One region of the Bradyrhizobium canariense genome, then DNA from elsewhere that is predicted to be linked to it. Evidence: predicted binding sites of a transcription regulator. Region 1 holds the regulator's gene; each other region holds the start of a gene.
The links. The regulator LexA, encoded in region 1, represses DNA repair genes until DNA is damaged. The targets are predictions, from matches to a motif close to TGTTCNNNNTGTGTTCNG.
Positions count from the first base shown of each region.

Region 2: a site for LexA is predicted at 1,573-1,590, ahead of BLV09_RS27780 (ATP-dependent Clp protease adaptor ClpS). Genes of this name have one in related genera too.
Region 3: a site for LexA is predicted at 2,388-2,405, ahead of BLV09_RS27660 (DNA recombination protein RmuC). Genes of this name have one in related genera too.

Region 1 covers NZ_LT629750.1:1,107,933-1,112,984, reverse strand. Annotated here, with positions in the region: gene BLV09_RS05545 (alpha-hydroxy acid oxidase) at 1-620, shown strand, start outside; gene BLV09_RS05540 (HAD family hydrolase) at 638-1,267, shown strand; gene BLV09_RS05535 (molybdopterin molybdotransferase MoeA) at 1,308-2,519, shown strand; gene lexA (transcriptional repressor LexA) at 2,702-3,409, shown strand; gene BLV09_RS05525 (hypothetical protein) at 3,718-4,140, shown strand; gene BLV09_RS36990 (hypothetical protein) at 4,239-4,439, shown strand; gene BLV09_RS05520 (hypothetical protein) at 4,426-4,653, shown strand; gene BLV09_RS05515 (ComEC/Rec2 family competence protein) at 4,692-5,052, opposite strand, start outside.
Region 2 covers NZ_LT629750.1:5,865,895-5,870,946, reverse strand. Annotated here, with positions in the region: gene BLV09_RS27790 (GntR family transcriptional regulator) at 1-140, shown strand, start outside; gene BLV09_RS27785 (rhodanese-like domain-containing protein) at 186-1,418, opposite strand; gene BLV09_RS27780 (ATP-dependent Clp protease adaptor ClpS) at 1,647-3,380, shown strand; gene BLV09_RS27775 (PQQ-dependent sugar dehydrogenase) at 3,628-4,932, shown strand; gene BLV09_RS27770 (EAL domain-containing protein) at 5,022-5,052, opposite strand, start outside.
Region 3 covers NZ_LT629750.1:5,840,313-5,845,364, reverse strand. Annotated here, with positions in the region: gene truA (tRNA pseudouridine(38-40) synthase TruA) at 1-662, opposite strand, end outside; gene fmt (methionyl-tRNA formyltransferase) at 662-1,594, opposite strand; gene def (peptide deformylase) at 1,738-2,265, opposite strand; gene BLV09_RS27660 (DNA recombination protein RmuC) at 2,436-3,644, shown strand; gene BLV09_RS27655 (AmpG family muropeptide MFS transporter) at 3,891-5,052, shown strand, end outside.

The DNA.
Region 1 (5,052 bases):
TCTGCCTGACCGTCGACACCGCGCATTACAGCCGGCGCGAACGCGATATCGCCAAGCGGTATGTTCGCGCCAGCCGCTTGCGCGCCACCGGCGGCGACTTCCAGAAGGGGCTGGAATGGCGCACCGTGAAACTGATCAAGGACAAGTTCAAGATTCCGCTCGTCATCAAGGGCGTCGCGACCGCGGAAGATGCGCAGATCGCGGTCGATCACGGGGTCGAGTGGATCTATGTGTCGAACCATGGCGGACGTCAGCTCGATCACGGCCGCGGCTCGATGCACGTGCTGCCGGAAATCGTCGCCGCCGTTGGCGGCCGCGCCAAGATCATGATCGACGGCTCGTTCTGCCGCGGCACCGATATCGTCAAGGCGATCGTCATGGGCGCCGATCTCGTCGGCATCGGCCGCCTGCAATGCTGGGCTCTGGCGGCCGGTGGCGAAGCCGGTGTGCTGCGGATGCTGGAGCTGCTCGAAGACGAGGTGATCCGGTGCCTCGGACTGCTCGGCGTCAAAAATTTCGCCGAGCTCGACAACTCCTATCTGCATGCGGCCGCGCCGACCCATCTGCCGCATGTCTTCAGCGCCTTTCCGCTGCTGGAGATCGATCCCTACCGGTATTGAGGGCGGTGCTATCGGCGATGGCTTCACCCCTGCTCGCTCCCGGCTCAGCCGACGCGTTGTTGTTCGATCTCGGCCGCGTTGTCCTCGATATCGACTTCGACAAGGCGCTGGCGTGCTGGGCCGGGCATGCCGGCTGCGAGCCGGCGCATCTGCTGGGCCGATTTGCGCACGACGACATCTATAGGCGCCACGAGACCGGGCAGATCGCCGACGCTGAATTCTTCGCGAGCCTGCGCGCTTCACTGGGCATCGGCCTCTCCGATGCCCAGTTCCTCGAGGGCTGGAACGCGATCTTTGCGGGCGAAATGCCCGGCATGGCTCCGCTGCTTGCGCGCGCAGCCAAGCGCCTGCCGCTCTACGCCTTCTCCAACACCAACCGGCCGCACGTCGAACATTTCTCCAAAGCCTTTGCCGGCGTGCTCGGCCATTTCCGCGAAATCTTTCTGTCCTCCACAATCGGGCTTCGGAAACCCGACGCAGCCGCCTATGATCACGTGGTGAAGGCGATCGGCCTGCCGGCGGAGCGTATCGTTTTCTTCGATGATCTCGCCGAGAACATCGAAGGTGCGCGGTCGCGGGGTTTGACCGCGGTCCACGTGACATCGTCCGACGACGTGGCGCGCGCGCTGACCGCGCTCGGTATTTGAAGTATCCGGGTTTGAAGGTTTTGGATTTGGGAGTCTTGCCGTGGCGTTGATGCCGGTTGCCGATGCGCTGTCTGCGATTCTCGCAGGCGCCGAGGCATTGCCTGAGGAAATGGTCGCACTGGATGCGGCCCACCACCGCGTGCTCGCGCGCGACCTTGCGGCGTTGCGCACCCAGCCGCCGCAGGCGATGTCGGCGATGGACGGTTACGCGGTGCGATCAGCCGACGCCTCCGAGGTGGGCGCGCGGTTCAACGTGATCGGCGAGGTGGCGGCGGGACGGCCTTTCGATCGCGCGGTTCGACCGGGCGAAGCGGTCAGGATCTTCACCGGCGGCGTGATTCCCGAAGGCACGGACGCCATCGTCATCCAGGAAGACACCAAGGTGGATGGCGCGCGTATCACCATCTCCGAGGCGACGGCCCCCGGACGGCATATTCGCCCGGCCGGTGTCGACTTCAACCAAGGCGACGTGCTGCTCAAGGGCGGATCGCGCCTCACCGACCGCGATCTCTCGCTGGCCGCCGGCATGAACTACCCTGAACTCGCCGTCCGCCACCGGCCGAAGGTGGCGGTGCTGGCCACCGGCGACGAACTGGTGATGCCGGGATCGCAACCCGGGCCCGGGCAGATCGTCTATTCCAACGGCTATGCGCTGCGCGCGCTGGCCCGTGCGGAGGGGGCCGAGACCATCGATCTCGGCATTGCCGCCGACACGGTCGAGGCCACCACACACGGCATCCGCCGCGCCCGCGATAGCGGCGCTGACATCCTCATTACGACCGGCGGCGCCTCGGTCGGCGACCACGACCTGGTCAAGCAATCGCTGGAGGCCGAGGGCGTCACAATGGCGTTCTGGCGGATTGCGATGCGCCCGGGCAAACCGATGATGCACGGACGGCTCGGCGCCATGCGGGTGATCGGCCTGCCCGGCAATCCCGTGTCCTCTTATGTGTGCGCATTCCTGTTCCTGGTGCCGTTGATTCGCAGTCTGTCTGGCCGTTCGACCATCCATCACGTCATCGAAACCGCACGGCTGGGGCGCGATGTCGTCGCCAACGATGTGCGCGAGGACTATCTGCGCGCCCGCCTCGAGGAGCGCGCCGACGGCGCTGTCATCGCCACACCGGTCAATCATCAAGACAGCTCGCTGCTTGGGAATCTCGCTGCGGCACGGGCACTTGTGATACGTCCGCCGTTCGCGCCCGCCGCTGCTGCCGGCGCTGCTTGCGACATCCTGCGCCTTCCGCGTTGATCGCCTCGACGGGACGAAGCCTGATCGCGTTCACCGGAAATTAAGTGGTTGCGGAACACATATCGAACATATAGTGTCCGTTCATGATTTGTTTCGAGTGCTGATGTCTATCATGGGAGTCAATGAGCTCCCGGTTCATGTCTCGGAATCGAACGACACCATCCATCGGGGGACTGCTCGAGATGCTCACGCGCAAACAGTACGAACTTCTGCGTTTCATCAATGAACGGCTGAAAGAAGCCGGCGTACCGCCCTCCTTCGACGAGATGAAGGATGCGCTGGATCTGCGTTCGAAGTCCGGCATCCACCGCCTCATCACGGCCCTGGAGGAGCGTGGCTTCATTCGCCGCCTGCCCAATCGCGCCCGCGCCATCGAGGTCATCAAGCTACCCGAGCTTTCCGGAAACGGCGCCGGCGGCAGCCGCCGCGGCTTCACGCCGAGTGTCATCGAAGGCACGCTGGGCAAGGTCCGCAGCAGCACCGTCAGTTCCGAGGATGACGGCAACCACCCGGTCGCCGTGCCCGTGATGGGTCGGATCGCGGCCGGCACGCCGATCGAAGCCTTGCAGACCCGCAGCCACACCATCAGCGTACCGCCTGATATGCTCGGCTCCGGCGAACATTACGCGCTCGAGGTGCGCGGCGATTCGATGGTGGACGCCGGCATCCTCGACGGCGACATGGCGCTGATCCAGCGCAACGAAACCGCCGAGACCGGTGATATCGTAGTGGCGCTGATCGACGAAGAAGAAGCAACGCTAAAACGCTTCCGCCGCCGCGGCGCGTCGATCGCGCTGGAACCGGCCAACACCTCCTACGAAGTCCGCATCCTGCCGCCGAACCGGGTCAAGATTCAGGGCAAGCTGATCGGGCTTTACCGGAAATACTGAGCCAGCATTGGCCTCAAAAGCCTGTCATTAGACCTGATCCGGATTGAAACCGGTTTGGGTTTAATGGCGGACAGGTGAGGTATCGGGGTCACGCCGATTCAGTGATTTGACCGCAGGGCTTTGCGTCGCCTCGCAACAGACGAGGCGCAGCCCGATCGATCAAATAAACGTATTTGTGATCAGGTTGGTTGGCTGCAGCCGCATAATTGCCTCCAAGCAGGCAAAAACTCACACACTACTGTCCACTCTGATAGAGGCCTGCGCCTCTAAGCGGCGCGGGTTGGCTATCTCTAACGAGGAGCAATCCGATGTGTGACTATAGCCTGCACGCTGTCGCAACACGCCCCGCCAGGGTTGGAGAGACCCTGATCTCCACGACATTCCCTGGAACTTCGACTCGCGGTTTCGCCTCCGAAAGTCAGCCCGCGGTGGCGGTCTGCATGCTTCCGGGGACCGAACTGGCGTTCGCCGAAAACGTCAAATACGACAACCGATGGATTTGGACCAAAGCAGTCAATTTCAGAGTGGGAAAATTCGGCGTGGTCGACCCCGACCTTCCCCATCGTCATCATGATGCGATCGAATTCCCGGACGGAAGCCGTGTCCTGGTGACGCTGCTCTGTGAAGGGCAGCGGGTGACCGTGCTGCAGCTGCCGGTGGTTCATCAGGCTGCCGAGCCCACGCACGCCACTGCCGGCACGAACGCCTCAACGCCGGTCTCCATTGGTTGAAGTGGTCCGGTATATTCCCGCCGGTTGCGGCCGGCGGGGCCCGACCAGATCACGGAACATCAGCAGATACCGTCATACCGAACTGTACGAGTAGCGTCATGGATCGTCGGGACAGCGCACGGATCGAAGAGCGAAACAATCTGAAACTGGCGCTGGCGACATTCGCTTTACAACTCGATGCCTTCGAAATGCGTGTCGGCGGAGGACCTTCCAGGGCGGGCATCAAGCGTGAAGGTTCTGCCCTGCCCGCTGATCTCAGGCACGAGGTTCAGGAGGAGAACAGGGGTGCCCGTCGATAAGGTCACGTGGCATCAAGTTGGACGGGTGGCCGAACCGGGCCGCTACATGTTTAGATTCGGCTGGCTCACGGTATCGGCGGAAGATCTTGCGGTCTGGGAGCAATTCCCGCATGCGGCGTTTACGCTGGTCAGGACGCCGGCCGCGAAAGACGATGATGAGTTTCACCTCGGCGCGTTCGAATTGAGAGAAGATGCCTCACACGGTGAGCAATGAGGCCGCGCCCGTCCGGAGGCGCGCCTTGCGAAGCCAGCTCACTCCTCCGTTTGCAAATCGGCCTCCGAGGGCGTCGCATCGATCGTGCGCGGAACGGCGGGATGCACCAGGCTCGGTTCAACCTCGTCGTCACCCGCAACCGCAGGCGACCATGGCCGGTCGAAACCTTTTGGTTTGACGGCATCGACGACAAACCCGTCGCGCGTTCGCCGCAGCGCCAGCGCTCCCTGCCGTCGCAGGCGATCCGTCGTGATGACAGGCGAGGCGCATGTGGACGGCGGCTGCCTCGCCGTCACGATCAACGTTGCGCGCTCGCAATCATCGGCCAGCGCCTCGGGCCGCAGCGCCAGCGTGACGAACGCGCCGCCGGCCATCTGCGTCACACATCCTGCATCGTCG
Region 2 (5,052 bases), 3.1 Mb from region 1:
AGATCATTGACGCGATCCAGCGCCGCGACAGCGGCCGGGCGAGCCTGCTGCTTTCGGCCCACATCGATCAAGCCTTCAAGGATCTTGCCGGCGAGATGCAGCGCAATGAAGAACCGGCCGCAACCCGATCGCGCGGCTGACACAGCCGCTTCGGCCCCTGCCAGCATCTAATGACGAAGAAGCGGTCAAATGACAAAGAAGCCATGGGTTGCGTCGCGCCGAAGCTGTTCGACGAGACCATATTCCCACTCGAGATAGGCCTGCATCGCGCCGGTTGAGGCCTCGGTGCCTTCGTAGGGACGCCGGTAGCGGCGCGCGGCATCGGGCTTCGGCAGAACCACCGGTGGCTTGATTTCCAGCGCATGATCATAGCCGCCCTCGAGCACATAGGTCTCCCAGCCCATTTGCGCCAGCCAGGACGCCGTCATGTCGGCACGGACCGCCCTGTTGTCCGTCAGCACGATGCGCGCGCCGCGCACCGGCGCCGCCATGTCAATCTCCTGGACAAGCTGCCCACCGGGATGATGGCGAAAGCCGGGGATGTGGCCGGCCGCATATTCTTCTGCGGAGCGAACGTCGAAGCGATAGAGCGTGCGGTGGGTCTGTGCCTGCAGCGCTATCGATTCCTCCGTGCCGAGATGCCGAACGCCGGCGCGATAGGCGACATCATGGGCGTTGGCTTCCGCCCCCTCGAAGGTGCCGATCTCGCCGCGCCGGTTGGCGCCATGCTCGAGGTCATGGCTTGCGAGAGTCCAGCCGATGGTGCCGTTTCTCAGCGCCCGCACCTTGTTGGCGACGCCGGCGTTGATCAGCGACTGGGTGCCGATGATCGATCGGGTGCGGCCAGCGCAGTTCACGATGATGGTCGTCTCGGGATCCGGCGCGGCGCGGCCCGCGCGCAGCACCAATTCCGCACCGGGCACGCTGACGGAGCCGGGGATGTTCATGGTCTCGTATTCGTCGAACCGCCGAGCATCGAGAATCCTGATATTGGCTTTGCTCGCGATCAGCCCCGCGACTTCGTCCGCGGTCAGCGAGGGCGTGTGCCGGCGCGACTCAACCAGTTCGCCAAAGGCCTTGGCATAGGAATTCACGTCCTGAAACAGTTCGTAGCCTGCCGCCTTCCAGGCCTGGAGTCCGCCGTCGAGCTGACGAACGTCCGTATAGCCCAGTGCCGTCAGGCGCTCCGTCGCCGCGCGCACAAGCCCTTCGCCGGCGTCGTACACAACGATCGGCAGGTCCTTGCGCGGCAGCCTGGTCTCGGCTTCGAGCCCGATCCTGTCGGCCGCCATGTTGGCGGCGAACAGCGGATGGCCGGTGGCGAAGGCAGCCTCGTGCCGCAGATCGAGCAACGCGATTTCATCGCGCAGCAGCAGTGCACTGCGGATTTGCAAGGGAGTGACTGATGGTGCGGTCATGGATGGAGCCTGACTGAGGACGAATGGTTTACGCATAACAACGGGATGAATGGCGCACCACTCAGAACAAAACTGCAAACTCATATCCAGCGGATGCCGGTAAGCGCTCCGCCGTGTGGCCGGCCTTCCCAGCCCCACACGCTGGGGTTGCTTTTGTTCTCGTTTCGTTCTAGCCTCAATCTCACGACCCAAAGCGACACGCAGAAATCCCAAGCGGGGCACCATCCGATGCACGATGTTCACGCCGAGACCGGCCACTGCCAGATCATCTTCCACAACGACGATGACACGCCGGAGGAATTCGTCGCTGCGCTTCTGCATTCGGTGTTCAAGAAGTCGGTGGTCGAGGCGATCAAATTTACCGAAACAATTGACGCCAAGGGGAAAGCGATCTGCGGGATCTACCCGCAAGACGTTGCCCGGGAGCTGCTGGAGGCTGCTCGACAGCGCATCCTCGCTTCAGGTCATTCGCTCCTGATCACGAGCGAAGCGGTTGCGAAAAACGGACATTGCAAAGTCTGCGGAGCGCTTTGCAGCGCGAACCGGCTTTCCCTGAACGGCATGGCGATGCTTATTTGCGATGACTGTATGTATGAGGTCACGCGGAAGCTGCCCGAACTCACCCGCAACAAGCAATTCGACTATGCCTTTGAAGCGTTGGCCTGGCATTTCGCCGGCATTCCTCGGGATCAGCTGACCGCGACCTCGCGACAATTTCCGGGGCATATGCGCGCGGACGTTCAAGTCGCCGTCGACAGACTGTTCTCCGCATCCTCGATCCGGTTTTTTGGCATCCACGAGCCGCACCGCTACGAGACATTGACCCTCGCGGGACTGACCAGAGACGACCGGAATGCTCCCGCTATTGCGCCGGCGCAGTATCACAAGGTGGATATCGGCGAGAGCGCGCCGGTGAAATGTCTGCATAATGGCTTGTGGCTCTGCCAGACCGACGGCCTGCGCTACGCCGTCGTCCTCTCCTCGCATCGTGAGTATGGCTACGAAGCCGGGACCCGCATCGAGATCGCTGTCCCTGCCGGCGCCGATGGCGCTGAGTTCGTGCAACGCTGTTTCTCCGAGTTGGAGAGCGCCGTCAACGCAGCGCGTTCCTATCGTGGCAAGATCCTGTCGCTCGATACTGACTCGGATTATCGGGGACGCTCGAAGGGCGTCACGGTCCACAAATTGCCATCGGTTCAGCGCGAGGACGTGATCCTGCCTGACGCCACACTGAAGCTGCTCGACCGCAACGTGTTGAGCTTTGTAGGCAGCCGCGCAAAACTGCGCGCCCTCGGGCAATCGACCCGCAAGGGCATCCTGCTTTACGGTCCGCCCGGGACCGGCAAGACCCATACCATCCGCTATCTGGCGAGCAACCTGCCCGGCCACACCACCCTGATCATTACGGCAGCGCAGGTCACATTGCTTGCCCAGTACATGAATCTCGCCCGCCTGCTGCAGCCAGCGATGGTCGTGATCGAGGATGTCGATCTCATCGCGCGCGATCGCAACCAGATGGGGCCTTGCGAGGAATCGCTGCTCAACGGGCTTCTCAACCAGATGGACGGGCTGAAGGAGGATGCGGATATCCTGTTCATCCTCACCACCAACCGGCCGGAGCAGCTTGAGAGCGCCTTGGCCAGTCGCCCCGGCCGCATCGACCAGGCGATCGAAGTGCCGCTTCCGAACGATATCGGCCGCAAGAAGCTCGTCCAACTCTATGGCACGGGTCTGCCGCTCGGCGACGCTGTCGTGGACGAGGCAGCGCAGCGGACGAAGGGCGTCAGCGCCGCGTTCATCAAAGAGCTGATGCGGCGCATCGCGCAGGCAAGCATCGCCCGCGATGGTGGCACAACCGTCGAACCCAGCGATATCAGCGAAGCATTGGACGATATGCTGTTCGCGGGTGGCGCGCTCAACGTCAAGCTGCTCGGCGGAGCGCAACAAATGATCGATGGATGACGGTATTCCCGCCGTGACAGCCGTTTGAAAACAAACCGGCCAGCGAGGCAGGCAAGAATTTAGGGAAGAAGCGCTCTGGCAATAGAGCGCCACGGCAATCTCCTCTGCTGCTGCCGCCAAGGCAGGATAACTGCCGGCAGCTGCGTTGCCGGCGCCATGGGAGCTGCTGGTGAGCTCGTATGTCGGCGATGAGGTTTTAACGCGGCCTGGCGTCGGATAGGGTGCGCGCGATGAACAGGGGGATTACATGAGTTTGTCCGGCATTTTTGCGCGAATCGTCGCGATCATCGGCGCTGCCGCGCTGCTGTGGCGTCGGCTGCAGGGCGCAGCGCCCGAGCCAGCCTGGGGCAGCGCTCCGGTGGTCCCAGTGGCAAAGCCGCAGGGCAGCATCCCGACGCTCAAGATGCCGACGGCCAGGGGCTGGCCCGACGGGCAGATGCCGGTGGCGGCGCGGGGGCTCAAGGTCAATGCGTTTGCGACCGGCCTGAAACATCCGCGCTGGATCCACGTGCTGCCCAATGGCGACGTCCTCGTGGCCGAGTCGAACCAGGTCCAGGGGCCGACCAGGAGCGTGTTCAGTTACGCGATGCAGGCGACGATGAGGCGCGCCGCCGCTCTTGGCGTCAGCGCGAACCGCATCACGTTGTTGCGCGACACCGATGGCGACGGCATCGCCGAAAAGCGCCAAGCTTTCATGGAGGGACTGAACCAGCCGTTCGGCATGGCGCTGCTGGGCGACACGTTCTATGTCGGCAACACCGACGGCGTCGTGGCCTTCCCATATGCGCCGGGCGCGGACCGCATCACCGCGCCAGGGCGGAAACTCGTTAGCTTCAAGCCCGGCGGGCATTGGACGCGGAGCCTGCTGCCGAGCCCCGATGGCAAAAAGCTTTATGCCGGGGTCGGCTCGCTCAGCAATATCGCCGACGACGGCATGGCCGTCGAGCAAGGCCGCGCCGCGATCTACGAACTCGATCTGGCTGAAGGCTCGAGCCGCATCTTTGCCGGCGGTTTGCGCAATCCGGTGGGCCTGGCATGGGAGCCATCGACCGGCGTGCTCTGGACCGTGGTCAACGAGCGCGACGGCCTGGGCGATGAGACACCTCCCGACTATCTGACCTCGGTCCGCGACGGCGGCTTCTACGGCTGGCCCTATTGTTACTGGGGGCAGACGGTCGACGACCGGGTGCCGCAGGATCCGGCCATGGTCGCAAAGGCCATTACGCCGGATTACGCGCTGGGCGGGCACACCGCGTCGCTGGGTCTATGCTGGATGCCGGCCGGCACGCTTCCCGGCTTTCCGGACGGCATGGCGATCGGGCAGCACGGCTCCTGGAACCGCAGCACGCTGAGCGGCTACAAGCTCATCTTCGTGCCGTTCGAGAACGGGCGCCCGTCCGGGCCGCCGCGGGATATTCTGACCGGGTTCCTCGCACCGGACGAGAAGGAGTCCTACGGGCGACCGGTCGGGGTAGCGCTCGGCCCCGACGGCTCCCTCCTGATGGCAGACGATGTCGGCGATGTGATCTGGCGCGTCACAGGCGACCGGTAGGGCCGAGCGAGCCCGTGACAGCTTATGTCGGAGAAACGTAACGTCAGCCTTCCGAGCCCATCCCCGCGACAATACAGGACCGGACGGCGCTACTGGCTAGGCTTGCCGGCGGAGACGCGC
Region 3 (5,052 bases), 3.1 Mb from region 1:
AATGCGGCGGCAAGATCGTCGGCGCTCCAGCGGCGCTCGCCGACCCAGACCAGCGAACCCACCATCGAGCGCACCTGGCTGTGCAGGAACGAGCGCGCCGAGGTTACGATGTTGACGGCGTCGCCGTCCCTGACGACATCGAGTTGATCGAGCGTCTTCTCCGGCGATTTCGCCTGGCACTCGGTGTCGCGAAAGGTCGTAAAATCGTGCTTGCCGACCAGCCGCTGCGCGGCGTCATGCATCGCATCGCTGTCGAGCGGCCGCGGCAACCGCCAGACATGGCCGATCTCAAGCGCGAGATTGGCGCGGCGATTGGCGATGCGATAAAGATAATGCCGCTTCTTCGCAGAAAACCGCGCTTCGAATGTATCGGGCACGACTTCCGCACTGAGCACGCCGATCGGATGCGGCCGCAGATGCGCGTTCAGGCCGTCGCGCAACCGGCCCGGCACAAAATGTTTCGCAATGTCGCAATGCGCGACCTGTGCCAGCGCGTGGACGCCGGCGTCGGTGCGCCCCGCGCCGTGAACGCGAACAGGCTCACCGCAGATCGCCTTGACCGCGGTTTCCAGCGCTCCTTGCACGGTCGCGCCGTTGTCCTGAATCTGCCAGCCGCTATACGGCCCGCCGTCATATTCGATGATCAGTTTGTAACGGGGCATCAGGTCAGCCGCGCCGGCGGCTTTAGCGGCGTACCGCGCAAAAACTCCCCCGCCTTCATCGGCTGCTTGCCGGCGCGCTGCAATTCGAGGACCCGGATCGCGCCTTGCGCACAGGCCACGGTGAGATGCTCGTCCAACAGCTCGCCCGGCGCGCCGGAACGATCGATCATCTGGCAACGCAGGATCTTCACCCGCACTTGCTCGCCTTCGCTTGGCATCTCGCACCACGCGCCGGGAAATGGCGACAGGCCGTGAATATGACGCAGCACCGCATGCGCCGGCCTATTCCAGTCGATTCGCGCCTCGGCCTTGTCGATCTTGGCGGCGTAGGTCACGCCCGTTTCGCTTTGTTTGCTCAGTTGCAGCTTGCCGCGCTCCAGTGCGCCCATCGCACGCACCATCAAGTCGCCACCGAGCGGCGCCAATGCATTATGCAGATCAAGCGCCGTCATCGCATCCGTGATCGCCAGCCGCTCGGCCATCGCCACGTCGCCGGTATCGAGGCCGACGTCCATTTTCATCACCATGACGCCGGTCTCGGCATCGCCAGCCATAATGGCGCGATTAATCGGCGCCGCGCCACGCCAGCGCGGCAGCAACGACGCGTGCAGATTGAAACAACCAAGTGGCGGCGCATCGAGAATGGGCTGCGGCAGGATCATGCCATAGGCAACAACCACGGCGGCGTCCGCCTCATGCGCCCGAAACTCCTCAAGCGCTTCCGGGGTTTTCAGCGTAGACGGCGTTACTACGGGGACACCGAGCCGCCGCGCTTCCTGTTCGACGGGGCTCAGTTGCAGTTTCATGCCGCGGCCGGCGGGCTTCGCGGCACGGGTGTAGACAGCTGCGATCTCATGGCCGTGGGCCGCGAGTTCCAGCAGCGTCGGCACCGCGAATTCAGGCGTGCCCATGAAGATCAGGCGGAGAGGCATGAATCATATTCCTTGAGAGACATAGATTCTATCCGTCATGGCCGGGCTTGTCCCGGCCATCCACGTCTTAAAATGTCTGTAAGGAAGGCGTGGATGCCCGGCACAAGGCCGGGCACGACGAAGAAACGTTGCGAAATCGAACCCTACTCCGCCGCGCGCTTGGCGGCTTTGGCAAACTTCTTCAGCACGCGGTCGCGCTTCAGCTTCGACAGATAGTCCACGAACAGCACGCCATTGAGATGATCGATCTCGTGCTGGATGCAGGTGGAGAACAGGCCTTCGGCCTCCTCTTCATGCACCTTGCCGTCGAGATCGGTGAAGCGAATGCGCACCTTCGCCGGCCGCTCCACCTCTTCATAATATTCCGGGATCGAAAGGCAGCCTTCCTCGTAGACCGACATATCTTCCGAGGAGGCAAGAATTTCCGGATTGATGAAGACGCGGGGCCGCGGCTTGGTCTCGCCGTCTTCGTCCCGTTTGGCGAGATCCATCGTGATCAGCCGCAATGGCTGCGCGACCTGGATCGCGGCAAGCCCGATGCCGGGGGCGTCGTACATGGTCTCGAACATGTCGTCGGCGAGCTTCCGGATCTCCGGAGTCACCTTCTCAATAGGTTTGGAGACCAGCCGCAACTGTTTGTCCGGTAGGATGATGATTTCTCTGATGGCCATGGCGGGCGATTTAAGCTGCTGAAATGCCGGGGTCAATCGCAGCGGGCCCACGTTAAGGCGCCGTTAACCATGAAATTTAAGACGGCATTAACCATAAAAATTTACCTGGCAGTAACCATAAATGTTCCCTCTTCGTTCGCGCTCACGTGCGAATCGGCTACAAGGACGGCATGAACGAGATCCTTTTCATCATCGGCGACTGGCCGGTGCGCCTGGGTGCGGCGCTGACCGGCTTCGGCGCGCTGGCGTTGCTACTGCTGATTGTCATTGCGGTCGTGATTGCACGGTCCGGCCGCCGCGGCGCGGAACTGGCGATGGCGCAAGCCATCCGCGCGGACGAGCTGGAAGAGCGGTTGAGCGAAATGCTCCGCGCGCAAAGCGAGGCCACCGGCCGTGTCGATGCGATGGGCCAGGCGCTGGCCGGCCGCCAGGCGGAGATGGCGCGCACCGTCAGCGAGCGGCTGGATTCGGTCAGCCACCGGGTCGGCCAGTCGATGGAGCAGACCACGCGCAACACCATGGACTCGCTGCGCGTGCTGCACGAGCGGCTCGGCATCATCGACAATGCGCACAAAAACCTCACCGACCTGACGTCGCAGGTCACCACGCTGCGCGACGTGCTCGCCAACAAGCAATCGCGCGGCGCGTTCGGTCAGGCGCGGATGGAAGCGATCGTCCAGGACGGCATGCCCAAGGGCTCCTACGAATTCCAGTTCACGCTCTCCACCGGCAAGCGGCCGGATTGCGTGGTGTTTCTCCCCGATCAGCGACCGCTGTGCATCGACGCGAAATTTCCGCTGGAGGCGATGACCGCGCTGCACGACGCGCGCACCGACGAGGAAAAGAAATTCGCCAACCAGCGGCTGCGCGCCGACGTGATGAAGCATGTCAGCGACATCGCCGAAAAATATCTGATTGCCGGCGAGACGCAGGACACCGCGCTGATGTTCGTGCCGTCAGAGTCGGTCTATGCGGAAATTCACGACGGTTTCGACGACGTGATCCAGAAGGCCTATCGCGCCCGCGTGGTGCTGGTGTCGCCATCGCTGCTGATGCTGGCGATCCAGGTGATGCAGCAGATCCTGAAAGACGCGCGGATGCGCGACGCCGCCGACCAGATCCGCACCGAAGTGCTCAACCTTGGCGATGATCTGGGCCGGTTGCGCGAGCGGGTGCTGAAGCTGCAAAAGCATTTTAGCGACGTCAACGAGGACGTCCGGCAAGTCCTGATTTCGGCCGACAAGATCGAAAAGCGCGCCGGCCGGATCGAGGAATTGGATTTTTCCAAGAGCGATGCGCCCGTTGAGGCCCCTCACATCGTCAAATCAGCCGCGCCCGAGCTGTTTCCATTGCCCCGCAAGCTGCAGGCTGGGGAGTAGGGAGCCACACACCAAGCTGTCATCGCCCGGCTTGACCGGGCGACCCAGTATTCCAGAGACGATCGATGGAAGCACGGAGCTTCTACGGGGGTATCCGGTAATACGAGCGAGGCATTAATGAACTCGGGCTGTACGGAATACTGGATCGTCCGCCTTCGCGGACGATGACGCCGAGGGGCGTCATGCCCGGGTCAAACGAGCGCGGTGATGACGGCTTTTCTTGCCGAATCTGCTACCAACGGCGGCATGGTTGCACCTGATAACGCGCCCAAACCGAATTCATCCGCACCGTCGGCGCCGAAAGCCTCCTGGCGCGACGGACTGGCGGTGTATCTGCAGCGCCGGGTGCTGATCGTCATGCTGCTCGGCTTTTCGTCCGGCCTGCCGCTGGCGCTATCGGGTTCGACGCTTTTGGTATGGATGCGCGAATCCGGCGTCGACCTCGGCACCATCGGCCTGTTCGCGCTGGTCGGCACGCCCTACACGCTGAAGTTCCTGTGGGCGCCGCTGGTCGATGCGCTGCATGTGCCGATATTCACGCGCGCCTTCGGCCGCCGACGCGGCTGGCTGGTGTTCTCGCAACTGCTTTTAATCGTGGCGATTCTGCTGCTGGCACTGACCGATCCGGCGCGCTCGCCGCTATTCGTGGCATTGGGGGCGCTACTGGTCGCCGCGATGTCATCGACGCAGGACATTGTGGTCGATGCATTTCGCGTCGAGAGCCTGCCCGAGAGCGAACAGGCCGCCGGCATGGCGTCCTACGTCGCGGCCTATCGTATTGGCCTGCTGGTCTCGACCGCCGGCGCGCTGTTCCTCGTCAGCGGATTTGAAAGCACCGGCATCCCGCGCGCCTCGGCCTGGATGTGGGGCTATGTGGTGATGGCAGCGTTGGTGCTGATCGGCACCGCGACGGCGCTCGCCGCCACCGAGCCCGAGCAATCGGTGCGTGCGGAGGCCGCAACAAGCACGGAGACCGCATTCGCGCGGGTGTTGCATGCCGCGATCGGCGCGTTCTCCGAATTTCTCATGCGCAAGGATGCCTGGGCCGCGCTCGCCTTCGTGGTGCTGTTCAAATTCACCGACGCGTTTTCCGGCACCATGACCGCCCCGTTCGTGATCGACCTCGGCTTCACCCGCAACGACTATGCCGCGATCGTCAAGGGCGTCGGCCTTGCCGCGACCCTGATCGGAGGCTTTGCCGGCGGCTTCGTGGCGCGGCGCTATTCGCTGGCGGCGAGCCTCTGGATCGGCGGCGCGCTGCAGGCGGTCGCCAATCTGGCGTTCTCCTGGCTGGCGCTCTCCGGCGTCAACCAATGGGCGCTGGCATTTGCGATCACGGCGGAGAATTTCACCAGCGCCATCGGCACCGTGATCTTTGTCGCCTATCTGTCGGCGCTGTGCAGGAATC